Regions from separate parts of the Vibrio agarivorans genome, predicted to be linked through region 3. Evidence: predicted binding sites of a transcription regulator. Region 3 holds the regulator's gene; each other region holds the start of a gene.

Region 1 (3,494 bases), on a different contig from region 3:
AGACCGCGCTACCATTGTGTGTGTGATTCGTTAATTAATGGTAGGAGAAACCAAGTCAGTATGGGTTCCAACAACACACGCAACGACCAAGGTGATCAAGCAGTACGTCTCGATAAATGGCTATGGGCAGCGCGTTTTTACAAGACACGCTCTATTGCTCGCAATATGATCGATGGCGGTAAAGTGCATTATAATGGTCAACGCAGCAAACCAAGTAAGGTTGTTGAAGTGGGAGCCACTGTTGCCTTGCGTCAAGGTCACGAAGAGAAAACTGTCGTGATCGAGCGTATCTCTGACCAACGTCGCGGCGCGCCTGAAGCGCAAACGCTATATAGCGAAACCTCGGAAAGTGTCCAAAAGCGTGAAAGCAATGCGATGCAACGTAAGCTACACGCCCACAACCCGAGCCCTGACCGACGCCCTGACAAAAAGCAGCGTCGCGATATTATTAAGTTTAAACACCAATAAGCTGGAGCTTCCTTCTATGGCAAACAATGTTTTAAATCGCTACCTATTTGAAGACCTTTCTGTACGTGGCGAGTTGGTACAATTGGATGATGCATACCAACAAATTATCTCCAGCAAGGAATACCCAGCAGCGCTGAAAAAGCTATTGGGTGAGCTCGTGGTTTCAACCACACTATTAACTGCAACTTTGAAGTTTGAAGGCTCTATTACTATCCAACTTCAAGGTGATGGCCCTGTTTCTCTTGCCGTCATCAACGGCGATCACGACCAAAAAGTTCGTGGTGTTGCTCGTTGGGAAGGCGATATTGCTGATGATGCTGGCCTGCACGACATGATGGGTAAGGGCTACCTAGTCATCACTATCGACCCGAAAAAAGGGGAGCGTTACCAAGGTGTCGTTGGTCTTGAAGGCGAGAACCTGACAGAAGTGATCGAAAACTACTTCGCCAACTCTGAGCAGCTAAAAACTCGTCTTTGGATTCGCACTGGTGAGCACGAAGGTAAACCACACGCAGCAGGTATGCTTATTCAAGTTATGCCAGATGGTACGGGCACACCAGATGACTTCGAGCACCTAGAGCAGCTAACCAACACGGTAAAAGACGAAGAGCTATTCTCTCTTGAATCTCAAGAGCTGCTTTACCGTCTCTACAACCAAGAGAAAGTACGCCTGTTCGAACCTCAACCTGTTGAGTTCTTCTGTGGTTGCTCACGTGAGCGCAGTGCTTCCGCTATCATCACGCTTGATCGCGCTGAGGTTGATGACATCATCGCTACCGAAGGCAGCATTGCTTTACACTGTGACTACTGTGGCAGCAATTACTCTTTCGATTCTGCGCAAGTTGCAGAACTCTATGCTGATGCGCAAGGTGGAAACGGCAACAACACCATCCATTAATTCGCTTAGATTATAAAGCACGTTAAATTCGTACTAGACCAGCCTTCGAGCTGGTCTTTTTTATGCCTAGGTTTCCTCTAAAACCCCGCCCTTATCACAATTTTATTTAACTTTATTTTTACAACTTATTAATATTAGAGCTATAGCGCAAACGTTTCAGTTAACGATAGAATATTTCAACCAGCTTGTGATGTAGGCATTAAAACCACAAAAAATTGGTGGATATTTTTTGAACTATCTCCCTGTTTTAACCCCGTCGCGTTGCTAGCATGGTGGACAGATTAAAATAAAAACACTCTTACAAAATCCCTACACTTCTTAAAAGGAGCACCTATGACTGTTATGGAACATACAAAGGCTGCAACACTTGATCTTTCCAGATACGGACTTGTTGGCGTAAAAGAGATTGTTCGCAATCCCAGTTACGACCAGCTATTCGAGGAGGAGACTCGCCCAGAATTAGAAGGTTATGAAAAAGGCACAGTGACTGAATTAGGCGCTGTTGCTGTCGACACGGGTATCTTTACCGGGCGTTCGCCTAAAGACAAATACATTGTCAAAGACGACTCAACGCGCGATACCATGTGGTGGTCTGATCAAGGTAAGAATGACAATAAGCCAATTTCTACGGAAGTTTGGCGCGATCTAAAACAACTGGTAACAGAAGAACTTTCAGGCCAACGCCTGTTCGTTATCGATGGTTACTGTGGTGCTAACCCAGATACTCGCCTTAGCGTACGTATCATCACAGAAGTGGCTTGGCAGGCTCACTTTGTTAAAAATATGTTTATTCGCCCAACAGAAGCAGAGCTGCAAAACTTTGAACCAGACTTCGTGGTGATGAATGGTGCGAAGACAACCAATCCGAAGTGGCAAGAGCATGGTCTGAACTCTGAAAACTTCGTCGCGTTCAATTTAACCGAGCGCATGCAGATTATCGGCGGTACTTGGTACGGCGGTGAGATGAAAAAAGGTATGTTCGCAATGATGAACTACCTACTTCCTCTGCAAGGCATCGCATCAATGCACTGTTCTGCAAACGTTGGCGAAGCGGGCGATGTCGCAGTCTTCTTCGGCCTGTCAGGTACGGGAAAAACCACGCTTTCCACCGATCCAAAGCGTCAGCTGATTGGTGATGATGAACATGGTTGGGACGATGACGGTATCTTCAACTTTGAAGGTGGCTGTTATGCGAAGACCATTCGTCTATCTAAAGAAGCTGAGCCAGACATTTATAATGCGATTCGCCGTGACGCACTGCTTGAGAACGTGACGGTTCGCAATGACGGCTCTATCAACTTCGATGATGGTTCGAAAACAGAGAACACGCGTGTTTCGTACCCAATCCATCACATCGACAACATTGTTAAGCCAGTTTCAAAAGCAGGCCACGCACAAAAAGTCATCTTCCTAACCGCTGATGCGTTCGGTGTGTTGCCGCCGGTTGCGAAACTGACGCCTGAGCAAACTAAATACCACTTCCTATCAGGCTTTACCGCAAAACTTGCCGGTACAGAGCGTGGTATTACCGAGCCAACACCAACCTTCTCTGCCGCGTTTGGCGCAGCGTTCCTAACGCTACACCCAACTCAATATGCAGAAGTACTCGTCAAGCGTATGGAAGCCGCTGGTGCAGAAGCTTACCTTGTAAACACAGGTTGGAATGGCACAGGTAAACGTATCTCTATTCAAGATACACGCGGCATCATTGACGCTATCCTCGATGGCTCAATTGATGAGGCAGAAACCAAGCAGATCCCGGTATTCAATCTAGAAGTACCACTTGACCTACCGGGTGTTGATAAAGAGATCCTAGATCCACGCGATACTTACGTTGACCCACTACAGTGGGAAAGCAAAGCCGAAGATCTCGCGCAGCGCTTTATCAATAACTTTGTTCAATACACTGACAACGACGAAGGCAAATCACTGGTTGCGGCTGGTCCACAACTTGATTGATTAAAATAAAAACTGATAAGTAGATTACAAGCCCTTCTTTTGAAGGGCTTTTTTTGTTGCTGTGAAACACATTCTGTTCCAAGCTATAGACTCAAGCCGTCTAAACAACGTCATAAATCACACAAGGAAGCAGTGAATGAAGAAGTGGTTAGTCATTATCGTGATAACC
Region 2 (3,494 bases), on a different contig from region 3:
CACGGTTAACCAGCATAGCAACAACTGATGAATCAACACCACCAGACAGGCCTAGAATAACCTCATCGTCACCCACTTGCTCTTTGATACGAGCCACTGCATCTTCGATGATAGACTCAGAAGTCCAAAGACGCTCACAACCACATGCACCAAGAACGAAGTTCTCTAGCATTTGTAGGCCTTGTTTCGTGTGTGTCACTTCTGGGTGGAATTGAACGCCGTAGTATTTCTTCTCTTCGTTCGCCATTGCCGCGTAAGGACATGTTTCTGTCTCGCCAACTTTCACGAAGTCTGCTGGGATTTCTACAACCTTGTCACCGTGGCTCATCCAAACGTCTTGAGTCGCTTCAAGATCTTTGAAAATAGCTGATTCGCCAGATACGCTAACTTGTGCGTAGCCGAACTCACGCTCTTCTGAACTTGCTACCTTACCGCCTAGCTGCTCTGCCATTGTTTGCATGCCGTAACATACACCAAGAACAGGAACACCAGAATCAAATACATATTGAGGAGCGCGCGGAGAATTTTCTTCCGTCACACTTTCAGGGCCACCAGAAAGGATAATACCGTCTGGATTGAATTCACGAATATCCGCTTCTTCTACATCCCAGCTCCATAGTTCACAGTAAACACCGATCTCACGAACGCGGCGTGCGACTAGCTGAGTGTATTGCGATCCAAAATCTAGGATCAGGATACGTTGGTCATGAATATTTTTCGTCATTTTAGGCAGTCTTTTTAAGCTGGATTAAGAAAACGAGGCGAGTTTACTCGCCTCTCTTCAATGCTTCAAGGAAAAAAGCAAACGTTTTCGTCAGGTGTTTCTTATACAAAACAATTTAGTTTTGTAGAGAAATTAACCACGACGGTAGTTTGGTGCTTCCTTAGTGATTTGAACGTCATGCACGTGTGACTCAGCCATACCTGCACCAGAGATTCGTACAAATTCAGCCTTCGTACGCATATCTTCAATCGTTGCAGAGCCAGTCAGCCCCATGCTTGAACGTAGACCACCCATCTGTTGGTGAACGATCTCTTTTAGGCGACCTTTATATGCGATACGACCTTCGATGCCTTCTGGCACTAGCTTGTCTGCTGCATTATCAGTCTGGAAGTAACGGTCAGAAGAACCTTGAGACATTGCGCCTAGTGAGCCCATGCCACGGTAAGCCTTGTATGAACGGCCGTTGTAAAGAATCACTTCACCTGGCGCTTCTTCTGTACCTGCGAACATAGAGCCCACCATCACACAAGATGCACCCGCAACGATAGCTTTACAGATGTCACCAGAGAAACGGATACCACCATCAGCAATCACAGGAATACCATGCTCGTTTGCCACTTCTACAGCATCTGCAATAGCCGTAACTTGAGGAACACCTACACCAGTAACGATACGAGTTGTACAGATTGAACCAGGGCCAATGCCCACTTTAACGGCACTTACACCAGCGTCAATTAGCGCTTTAGCGCCTGCGCCAGTTGCTACGTTACCACCAACGATGTCTAGATCTGGGTATGCAGCGCGAGTTTCGCGGATACGGTTAAGAACACCTTCAGAGTGACCGTGAGAAGAGTCGATAAGTAGAACATCGATACCAGCTTCAACTAGAGCAGCAACACGCTCTTCGTTGCCCGCACCAGCACCAACAGCAGCACCAACACGTAGACGACCTTGTGCATCTTTACATGCATTTGGCTTACGCTCAGCTTTATGGAAATCTTTTGCTGTAATCATACCTGTAAGTTGGAACTCTTCGTTCACAACTAGGACTTTCTCAACACGTGCTTTGTGCATTTTCTCTTGAACTTCTTCACGAGTTGCACCTTCTTGAACCGCAGCTAGGCGCTCTTTTGGCGTCATTACTGCGGCAACAGATTGCGTTAAATCAGTAACGAAACGTACATCACGGCCAGTAATAATGCCCACAAGCTCTTTGCTTTCAGTCACTACAGGGAAACCAGCAAAGCCGTGTTTTTCAGTCAAAGCAACAACGTCAGCGATCGTTGCATCAGGGTTAACCGTTACAGGATCAGTAACAACACCCGCTTCAAACTTCTTAACTTTACGAACTTCAGCAGCTTGCTGCTCAATAGACATGTTCTTATGGATAAAACCAACGCCGCCTTCTTGCGCAAGTGCGATAGCAAGACGTGCTTCCGTTACGGTATCCATAGATGCAGAGATCATTGGGATGTTGAGGGTAATATTCTTCGTCAGCTGAGTGCGAAGATCAGCTGTGTTTGGGAGAACGGTGGAGTGTGCTGGCACAAGTAATACGTCGTCGAATGTCAGCGCTTCTTTGGCAATTCTTAGCATTTGCAATATCTCACAATAGGAAAGTAAATGGATTAACCCAAACTCATCGTTTCGCATAATGAGTCGCAGTGGCCTGCTTTGGATTAGATATTGCGGAGGGATTATACGGTCAACGCAATCGCTTGGCTACACATTTTTATATTTTTAATTTGCATTTACCCCCTTGATATGTAGTATATTGCCGCTAACTTCCATACTCATGTCTTGAGATTAGCCGTGCCTGCTGCGTCCAACCCAAACATTTTCACTGTTTCTCGTCTAAATTCTGAAGTTCGTTTACTGCTCGAAAATGAAATGGGCATCGTTTGGTTGGTAGGAGAAATCTCAAACTTTTCTGCGCCAGTCTCTGGCCACTGGTACTTCACCCTGAAAGACGCTCGCGCTCAAGTAAAGTGTGCGATGTTTAAAGGCAATAACCGCCGCGTTAGTTTTAAACCTCAATCCGGTCAGCAAGTGTTGGTTAAAGCCCGCTTATCTCTTTATGAGCCTCGTGGTGACTACCAGTTAATTATCGAAAGCATGCAACCCGAGGGCGACGGCCGCCTGCAACAGCAGTTTGAAGAGCTCAAAATGCGTCTTGCGGGTGAAGGGTTATTCGCACAAACCAACAAGCGTCCTCTTCCAGAACACCCAAGCCGTGTCGGCGTCATCACCTCGCAAACGGGCGCTGCTCTGTTTGATATTCTTGACGTATTGAAACGCAGAGATCCTTCATTACCTGTTGTAATTTACCCAACCATGGTACAAGGCGAAGGTGCTGCTATTCGAATAGCTCAAGCAATTGGTACAGCGAACGAGCGTAATGAGTGTGATGTATTAATTGTTGGTCGAGGCGGCGGCTCACTCGAAGATCTATGGTGCTTTAACGAAGAGATCGTGGCACGCACAATTGCAGCCAGCCAAATTCCGATTATTAGTGCCGTTGGGCATGAAATCGATGTAACGATTGCTGATTTTGTTGCTGATATGCGCGCGCCTACCCCTTCAGCCGCGGCTGAGTTGGTGAGCCGAGATAACAGCCATAAAACACAAAATGTACAAGTGCGCGTTAATCGCCTTTTTAATGCCACCAAGCTTTATTTCCAGCAGCAAAAACAAGCGATGACACACCTAGTTCATCGTCTTGAAAAGCAGCACCCTAGCTATCAGCTTGAGCGTCAATCTCAGCAACTAG
Region 3 (3,494 bases):
TTATTTTATAAAATCCGATTGGCTAGTTTATTTGATTCGCTAGGCTTTCACGTTGTGTCTGTGGAATCACTGTCCAGTGAGTGCCACGAATTGCCCCTTCAAGAGAGTAGAGCAGCTCTAAGCTAACAGGCGTCGTGTGGGATTCTTGAATGGCTTGATAAGCGCGCACCGCCCCCGCTTCTTCAAGTTGGGTGACAGTCTCGATTCCTGCTTTTTTCAACATTCGCTCGGTCGCTAGGCGAAGATTTGGCAGATCTTTCAAGCGTTGTGGCTTGGTTGTCTCTTGCTTTATCTTGTCTTCAGTTGCGGCTTTAAGTGCAACTTGAGCAACCTTTAGCAGTTGATTCTGTTCATTGACCCAGGTGTCTGGCAGTTGAAAATACTTAGTGACAACGGGGAAACCACGCTTTTCATAGACGTAAGGTTCCAGTTTATGTTCTGAAATAGCAGAATCCAACGCAGCACATTTACGCACATGCAGTTTGTTTTTGACAACCAATGCAAACATGGTGTCATTGACGAATATGCCAAAGCCGCCAAACATTGATCGGGACTTGACACTGCCAAGTTGCTCGAATAAGCGCATCGAGTCTTTTAATATCGGTTTATCCATGCTTTGTAATCTCGGTGAAGAAACATTCACGCCACCAAATTCAGGCCCGAGAGAATAGCAAAAACAACACAAACTTATGTCATAGAAAGGTTATGCTAGTGTAGTTTTACCATCGGCAACCCCGCTACCTTTCCATAATTATATCATAAACATGAATAAAATGACTGGTTAAGGCCGGAGGCTTTGCGTCCCACCTTCTCAGATGGTTTGCCCTGTGCGTGGCTTTAAGAGAGCATAATGAAAAGCGGAATAGGTATCACATCTTCAAGATCGATAGTGTGATGTTGATTCCAAAAAATAACCCTGACATTTTGCATTTGTATGCATAGTGTCAGGGTTATTAAATTTGTTATGAAATCAGACGCTTAATTATTAAGGTTGCGTACCGTTAAACGCTCAACAATTTCTGGGTGCATTTCAAACACACGCTTATCGTGCTCTTTGTCTTTGATGCGCTCCAGAAGGATTTCAAATGCATTCTTACCCACACGGCGTTTCGGCTGGTGAACGGTCGTTAGTGGTGGTGAGAAGTATTCTGCAAGCTCGATGTTGTCATAACCGATAACAGACATATCATCAGGAATACGGATGCCATTCTCTTGTAGACGACTCATTAGGCCTAAAGCCATGGTGTCATTGAAACAGAACACAGCGGTTGGCTTTTCATCCATCGCTGCGATTTTATCTGCCGCTAATACCGCAGTATCACACTCGAAATTACCTTCTAAAATCCAGTCTTCCACAACGTTAAGTTTTGCTTCACCCATCGCGCGGCGGAAACCGTTAATTCGCTCTTTACAAGCCGCCTTCTCGAAGTGACCGCTCAAACAAGCGATGTTTTTATGGCCATTGTCGATAAGGTATTTAGTTGCGAGATAGCCACCTTCTTCCGAGTTATCGATAATCTTATCGGCTTGTGATGTTTCAGGACCCCAATCCATGATCACTTTAGGAATATCAGGGTGGCCGTTTAACATTTCACTCAGTTCTTCAGTCAGGTCTGAACACATCACCAAGATACCATCAACACGCTTTTCAGCGAGCATGCGGATGTAGTCACGTTGTTTCTCGTAGATACCGCCCGTATTACAAAGGATAAGTGTGTAGCCTTGACGGTAGCAGTAGCTTTCTACGCCGTCGATAACCTCAGAGAAGAATAGATTGGTAGATTGAGTCACCAGCATACCGATGGTACGCGTGGTATTACATTTCAAACTACGAGCGACAGCACTAGGAGCGTAGTTAAGCTCTTTTACTGCCTTATTTACTTTTTCTTGAGTTGTTTCAGCTACAAATCGCGTTTTGTTGATGACATGCGATACAGTGGTAGTAGAGACACCGGCAAGACGCGCAACATCTTTAATAGTGGCCATAGGAGTGGTCCTTAATTGTATTTCTTATTTACCGCACGTTGCTCAGCGTTGTCTTCAACCAAATATGAGCCGTGTTGCGGTAGTCGCCTAGGGAAAAAACCAAATAAAAAACCGCTTTATCGAAAGCGGTTTAAAAATATCCGAGTATTCTAGACTGCTATCGTTAGCGACGCAATCTTAATCGTTTTTGATTAAGATGGTTCGTCCAGTAGATATAGACAGTCTAGCTCAAGAAATGCAACTAATAGACTACTCACGGCAGAATAGAAGCCAAACTCGTCTTTTTGCTGACAAAGTGCATTAAATTGCGGGGTCCAGCTCAAGATATGTTGACGAATGAACTCGGCTTGTTCAACCAAGGCACTATTAAGGTGTTTTTCTTGTTCTAATTCGTTTGAGCGAATGATTAGGTTACCAAGAAAATCGAGCTCTATTGCAATGTGGTCTGCGGGCTCGTTCAGAGCTTGGCTGACTTGAATGTTGTGAGCCGCTAAGACTTTGGTCATTTCTTCAGCCGGCTTACCGTTGAGGTTACCCGATTTGTCCAAATAGATAGAGGCATAAGGCAACGCGCCTTCTTTATCTGATTTTAGAAACAGTTCACAGAAATCTGCGGAAAGCTCAAGCTGGGCATCTTCACGGTCTTGTAGGCGATTGAGTGCATCCACCAACTTATCAACGGGCTTTTTCAGCTGAATATTTTCACCAAGGCCTGCCAAGAATGCGCGAATTTCAGGGCTTTGGTATTGCTCAAGTCCTTGTTCATCAAGCTCACTGGCGAATAGGCTAGACAGCCACCAATAAATCTCTGCGCGTTTTTCGTTGAACGCTTTGATCTCTTCAATCACACGAAGCTCCAAATCATCTATGGATAAGTTTTAAGTATAATCTGACTCTGATGCAGTTGCTCATTAGAGTCCTATCTATCTGATAGGTGGAGTATAAAGGGAAAATGTGAATAGTGTTATCGGCATCTGTGTCAGAAAGTGATGGTTTATAGCTAATTGTGTTTAGCGCTGAGCGGGACGAACAACTTTCAGTTACCAATTTAGAGCATAGAGTTGCTTATTGAAATGAAGGTGTAGGCGGCGAAAGACCGGGAGAGCTTGCTGTTTATCAATAAAATCGGAATAAAGCGCATCTTCAGGTTGAATACAATCTAAATATGTCTAATTATGAATGGGACTAAGTAATTTCCGAGTAAAGAGAATAACATGAGCTATCACGTTCTAGTTGTTGAAGATGATCTAGTGACACGCAGCAAGCTTGTTGGGTACTTTCAAAATGAAGGGTACACAGTAAGTGAGGCGAGTTCAGGATCAGAAATGCGAGAGTGTCTACAGCAAGCTGAGGTTGACTTGGTGATGCTAGACATTAACTTGCCAGGAGAAGATGGCTTGATGCTGACGCGAGAGTTACGCGGACAATCAGACATCGGAATTATTTTGGTAACAGGACGTACCGATAGCATAGACAAGATTGTTGGCCTAGAAATGGGGGCCGATGAC
Region 4 (3,494 bases), on a different contig from region 3:
TGCATCGAATACTTCCATATTCTCTGGCGCAACTGCCATTACGTAACGCTCTTGAGATTCGTTACACCAGATCTCAAGTGGGCTCATGCTGAGTTCGTCGTTTGGTACATCACGTAGCTGGAATAAACCGCCACGCTCACCATCGTCACAAAGCTCTGGAAGTGCATTCGAGATACCGCCCGCGCCCACATCGTGGATAAACGCAATTGGGTTGCTCTCACCAAGCTGCCAACAACGGTCGATCACTTCTTGACAACGACGCTCCATTTCTGGGTTTTCACGCTGTACAGAAGCAAAATCAAGGTCTTCAGCAGATTGACCAGAAGCCATTGATGAAGCAGCGCCGCCACCAAGACCGATGTTCATTGCAGGACCACCTAGCACGATTAGCTTCGCGCCTACAGGGATCTCTTTCTTCTGAACGTGCTCATCACGGATATTACCCATACCACCAGCAATCATGATTGGCTTGTGGTAACCACGGATCTCTTCACCCGCGTGAGACGTCACTTTTTCTTCGTAAGTACGGAAGTAGCCTAGTAGGTTAGGACGACCAAATTCGTTGTTGAACGCCGCGCCACCTAGTGGACCTTCTAGCATGATATCTAGAGCATTTACAATGCGACCTGGCTTACCAAAGTCCGTTTCCCATGGCTGTTCAAAACCAGGAATACGAAGATTAGAAGTGGTAAAACCAACCAGACCTGCTTTTGGCTTACCGCCGATACCTGTTGCGCCTTCGTCACGAATCTCACCACCAGAACCTGTCGAAGCACCTGGCCACGGAGAGATTGCTGTTGGGTGGTTGTGCGTCTCAACCTTCATCAGGATGTGCGCATCTTCATTGTGATAGTTGTATTGACGAGTTTCAGGATCTGGGAAGAAACGACCCACTTTAGAACCTGTCATTACCGCTGCGTTATCTTTATATGCAGACAGAACGTGGTCTGGTGTCGTTTCAAATGTGTTCTTGATCATCTTGAACAGAGACTTCTCTTGATCAACGCCGTCGATCGTCCAGTCTGCGTTAAAGATTTTGTGACGACAGTGCTCTGAGTTTGCTTGAGCAAACATCATGAGTTCGATGTCGTTCGGGTTGCGACCCAGCTTAGTGAAGTTTTCTACCAGGTAGTCAATTTCATCTTCCGCAAGAGCAAGACCTAGAGAGACGTTTGCCTCTTCTAGTGCTGCGCGACCGCCAGCAAGAATATCAACGTGAGCAACAGGTGCAGGCTCAGCCACAGTGAATAGCGCGGCAGCTTGTTCCATTTCAGTGAAAACCGCTTCCATCATGCGGTCATGGATCAGTGCTTTAACAGCCTGAACTTGCTCTTCAGAAAGGTCTGCAGATGACTCAAGGTAGTAAGCAGTACCGCGCTCTAGACGGTTCACTTTGCCTAGACCACAGTTGTTTGCGATATCTGTTGATTTTGATGACCAAGGAGAGATCGTACCTGGACGAGGAGTCACTAGAAGTAGAAGACCTTCTGGCGCATGCTCTTCGATTGTCGGACCGTAAGTCAGCAGTTTCTCTAGCTTCTCAATTTCTTGAGTATCTAGGTCTGATGTTAGGTCTGCAAAGTGCATAAACTCGGCGTAAATACCTGTTACAGGTAGGCCTTGTTCACGACAAAGTTCCAATAGTTTGTTTACACGAAACTCTGAAAGAGCTGGGGAACCACGCAAAATTCTCATGTGCTTAGGTCTCTTATGCAATGAATTAAGATAAAATTAGCCTAAATTCAGATACTTAAATCAAAAGTATTGAACTTATGTCAATTTCATCTCCCTGTTGCGAGCGCATTATATAGCAATTGGTTTTGTGATGTAACACCAAACGCAACCGTTTGCGTCATTTTTTTTCATTTCATGATGCTTAAATTTAGCGACAGGAATGATTTGTCCATTGGGCAAGGGCTTTGCTCAAGCTATAAGAGCTGTTATAAAGAAGGTCTAAACGATAAATTACTACCTTGACGTTGGCTGCATGTTGATAAAATCTCGAGCTTTTCTTGTTATTGCCCTTTCCAGCTTAACGCTGCTCATGGGGTGTCAGTATGACTCTACCCCAGACAGCGAATTGCAAGAGATCAAAGATCGCGGAGTACTGCGCGTCGGTACCATCAACAATCAACTGTCCTACTATATTGGTCCTGATGGCCCAGCTGGCTTAGATTATGAGCTTGCTCGCGAATTTGCCGATGAGCTCGGCGTACGCCTAGAGATGCGACCAGCTTATCGCATATCCAACCTCTACCCTGCACTGCAGAACGGTGAAATTGACATTATTGCTGGCGGTCTCACTCAGGCAAGCGCCAAAGAGACCCCATTCCGTGCTGGCCCTGCTTACTATTACGTGAGCCAACAAGTCGTCTACAAAACAGGCAGCTGGCGACCAAGAAACCTTGGTCAACTAGTGGATCGTTTACCACAACTGGTTGCTGAAAGTGACGTTGAAAGCACATTAACGATTGCAGACAATGCTGAATTTAATCGCACATTGAGTAGCATTAAGCAACTCAACCCCAGCTTTCAGTTTTGGGTCGACCTCGACTCAGATGTAAACCAGCTTCTGCAATCTGTATCGACCGGTGAAATCCAATTTACTGTGGCGGACTCGGTTGAGCTATCACTGTCTCAACGTATCTACCCTGAACTTGCGATTGCTTTCGAGTTGACCGAAGACCAACCTGTCTCTTGGTTGCTGAGACGTTCAGACGATGAAAGTTTGTATGCTCTGACGATTGAGTTCTTTGGTAAGCGTAAACAGAGTGGTTATCTAGACAAGCTAGAAGAGAAATACATCGGCCATATTGGTAGCTTTGATTATGTTGACACTCGTGCCTTCATTCGAGCACTTGATAACACGCTGCCGAAATGGGCGCCGCTATTCCAGAAATACTCGGGCGAGTTTGATTGGCGCCTGATTGCGGCTCTTGCCTATCAAGAGTCACACTGGAAACCGCATGCGAAATCCCCGACGGGTGTGCGCGGTATGATGATGCTCACTCTACCAACCGCAAAAAGTGTCGGCGTGTCTAATCGACTCGATCCTGAACAATCTATTCGCGGTGGCGCTGAATATCTTCGCCGCATGGTTGCGCGTATTCCTGACAGTGTGACTGAGCACGAAAAGATTTGGTTTGCTTTAGCGTCATATAACGTGGGCTATGGTCATATGATGGATGCTCGCCGCCTGACACGAGCACAGGGTGGCAACCCTGATGCGTGGGCTGATGTGAAAGAGCGCTTGCCGCTGCTGCGTCAAAAGAAATATTACAGCCAAACTCGCTATGGTTATGCGCGTGGCGACGAAGCTCAGAAATATGTCGAGAATATTCGCCGCTATTATCAAAGCATCATTGGTCACGTTGAGAAACACCCAGAGCTTGAAAACGACGAAAGCAAAGAGTTTACGGTAATTGAACCGGTCATATCAGCGGCGCAAGGCAGCATCTCTAGCGCGCAAGGTTCTATATCAGAAGCCAAACCTA

Evidence for each region. The regulator PurR, encoded in region 3, represses purine synthesis genes. The targets are predictions, from matches to a motif close to TNANGNAAACGTTTNCNTNA.
Region 1: the regulator PurR is predicted to act here: its motif matches at 1,510-1,529, upstream of pckA (phosphoenolpyruvate carboxykinase (ATP)).
Region 2: the regulator PurR is predicted to act here: its motif matches at 2,431-2,450, upstream of guaB (IMP dehydrogenase).
Region 4: the regulator PurR is predicted to act here: its motif matches at 1,836-1,855, upstream of purL (phosphoribosylformylglycinamidine synthase).

What each region holds. Positions count from the first base shown of each region.
Region 1 is NZ_JAUFQF010000004.1:1,077,163-1,080,656, reverse strand. Features, by position in the region: gene hslR (ribosome-associated heat shock protein Hsp15) at 61-468, shown strand; gene hslO (Hsp33 family molecular chaperone HslO) at 485-1,366, shown strand; gene pckA (phosphoenolpyruvate carboxykinase (ATP)) at 1,700-3,325, shown strand; gene QWZ05_RS13510 (AsmA family protein) at 3,462-3,494, shown strand, end outside.
Region 2 is NZ_JAUFQF010000004.1:320,259-323,752, forward strand. Features, by position in the region: gene guaA (glutamine-hydrolyzing GMP synthase) at 1-724, opposite strand, end outside; gene guaB (IMP dehydrogenase) at 857-2,320, opposite strand; gene xseA (exodeoxyribonuclease VII large subunit) at 2,615-3,494, shown strand, end outside.
Region 3 is NZ_JAUFQF010000001.1:35,811-39,304, forward strand. Features, by position in the region: gene QWZ05_RS00190 (TfoX/Sxy family DNA transformation protein) at 23-613, opposite strand; cyclic di-GMP riboswitch class I at 725-835, opposite strand; gene purR (HTH-type transcriptional repressor PurR) at 979-1,986, opposite strand; gene torD (molecular chaperone TorD) at 2,178-2,831, opposite strand; gene torR (two-component system response regulator TorR) at 3,201-3,494, shown strand, end outside.
Region 4 is NZ_JAUFQF010000004.1:230,032-233,525, forward strand. Features, by position in the region: gene purL (phosphoribosylformylglycinamidine synthase) at 1-1,695, opposite strand, end outside; gene mltF (membrane-bound lytic murein transglycosylase MltF) at 1,988-3,494, shown strand, end outside.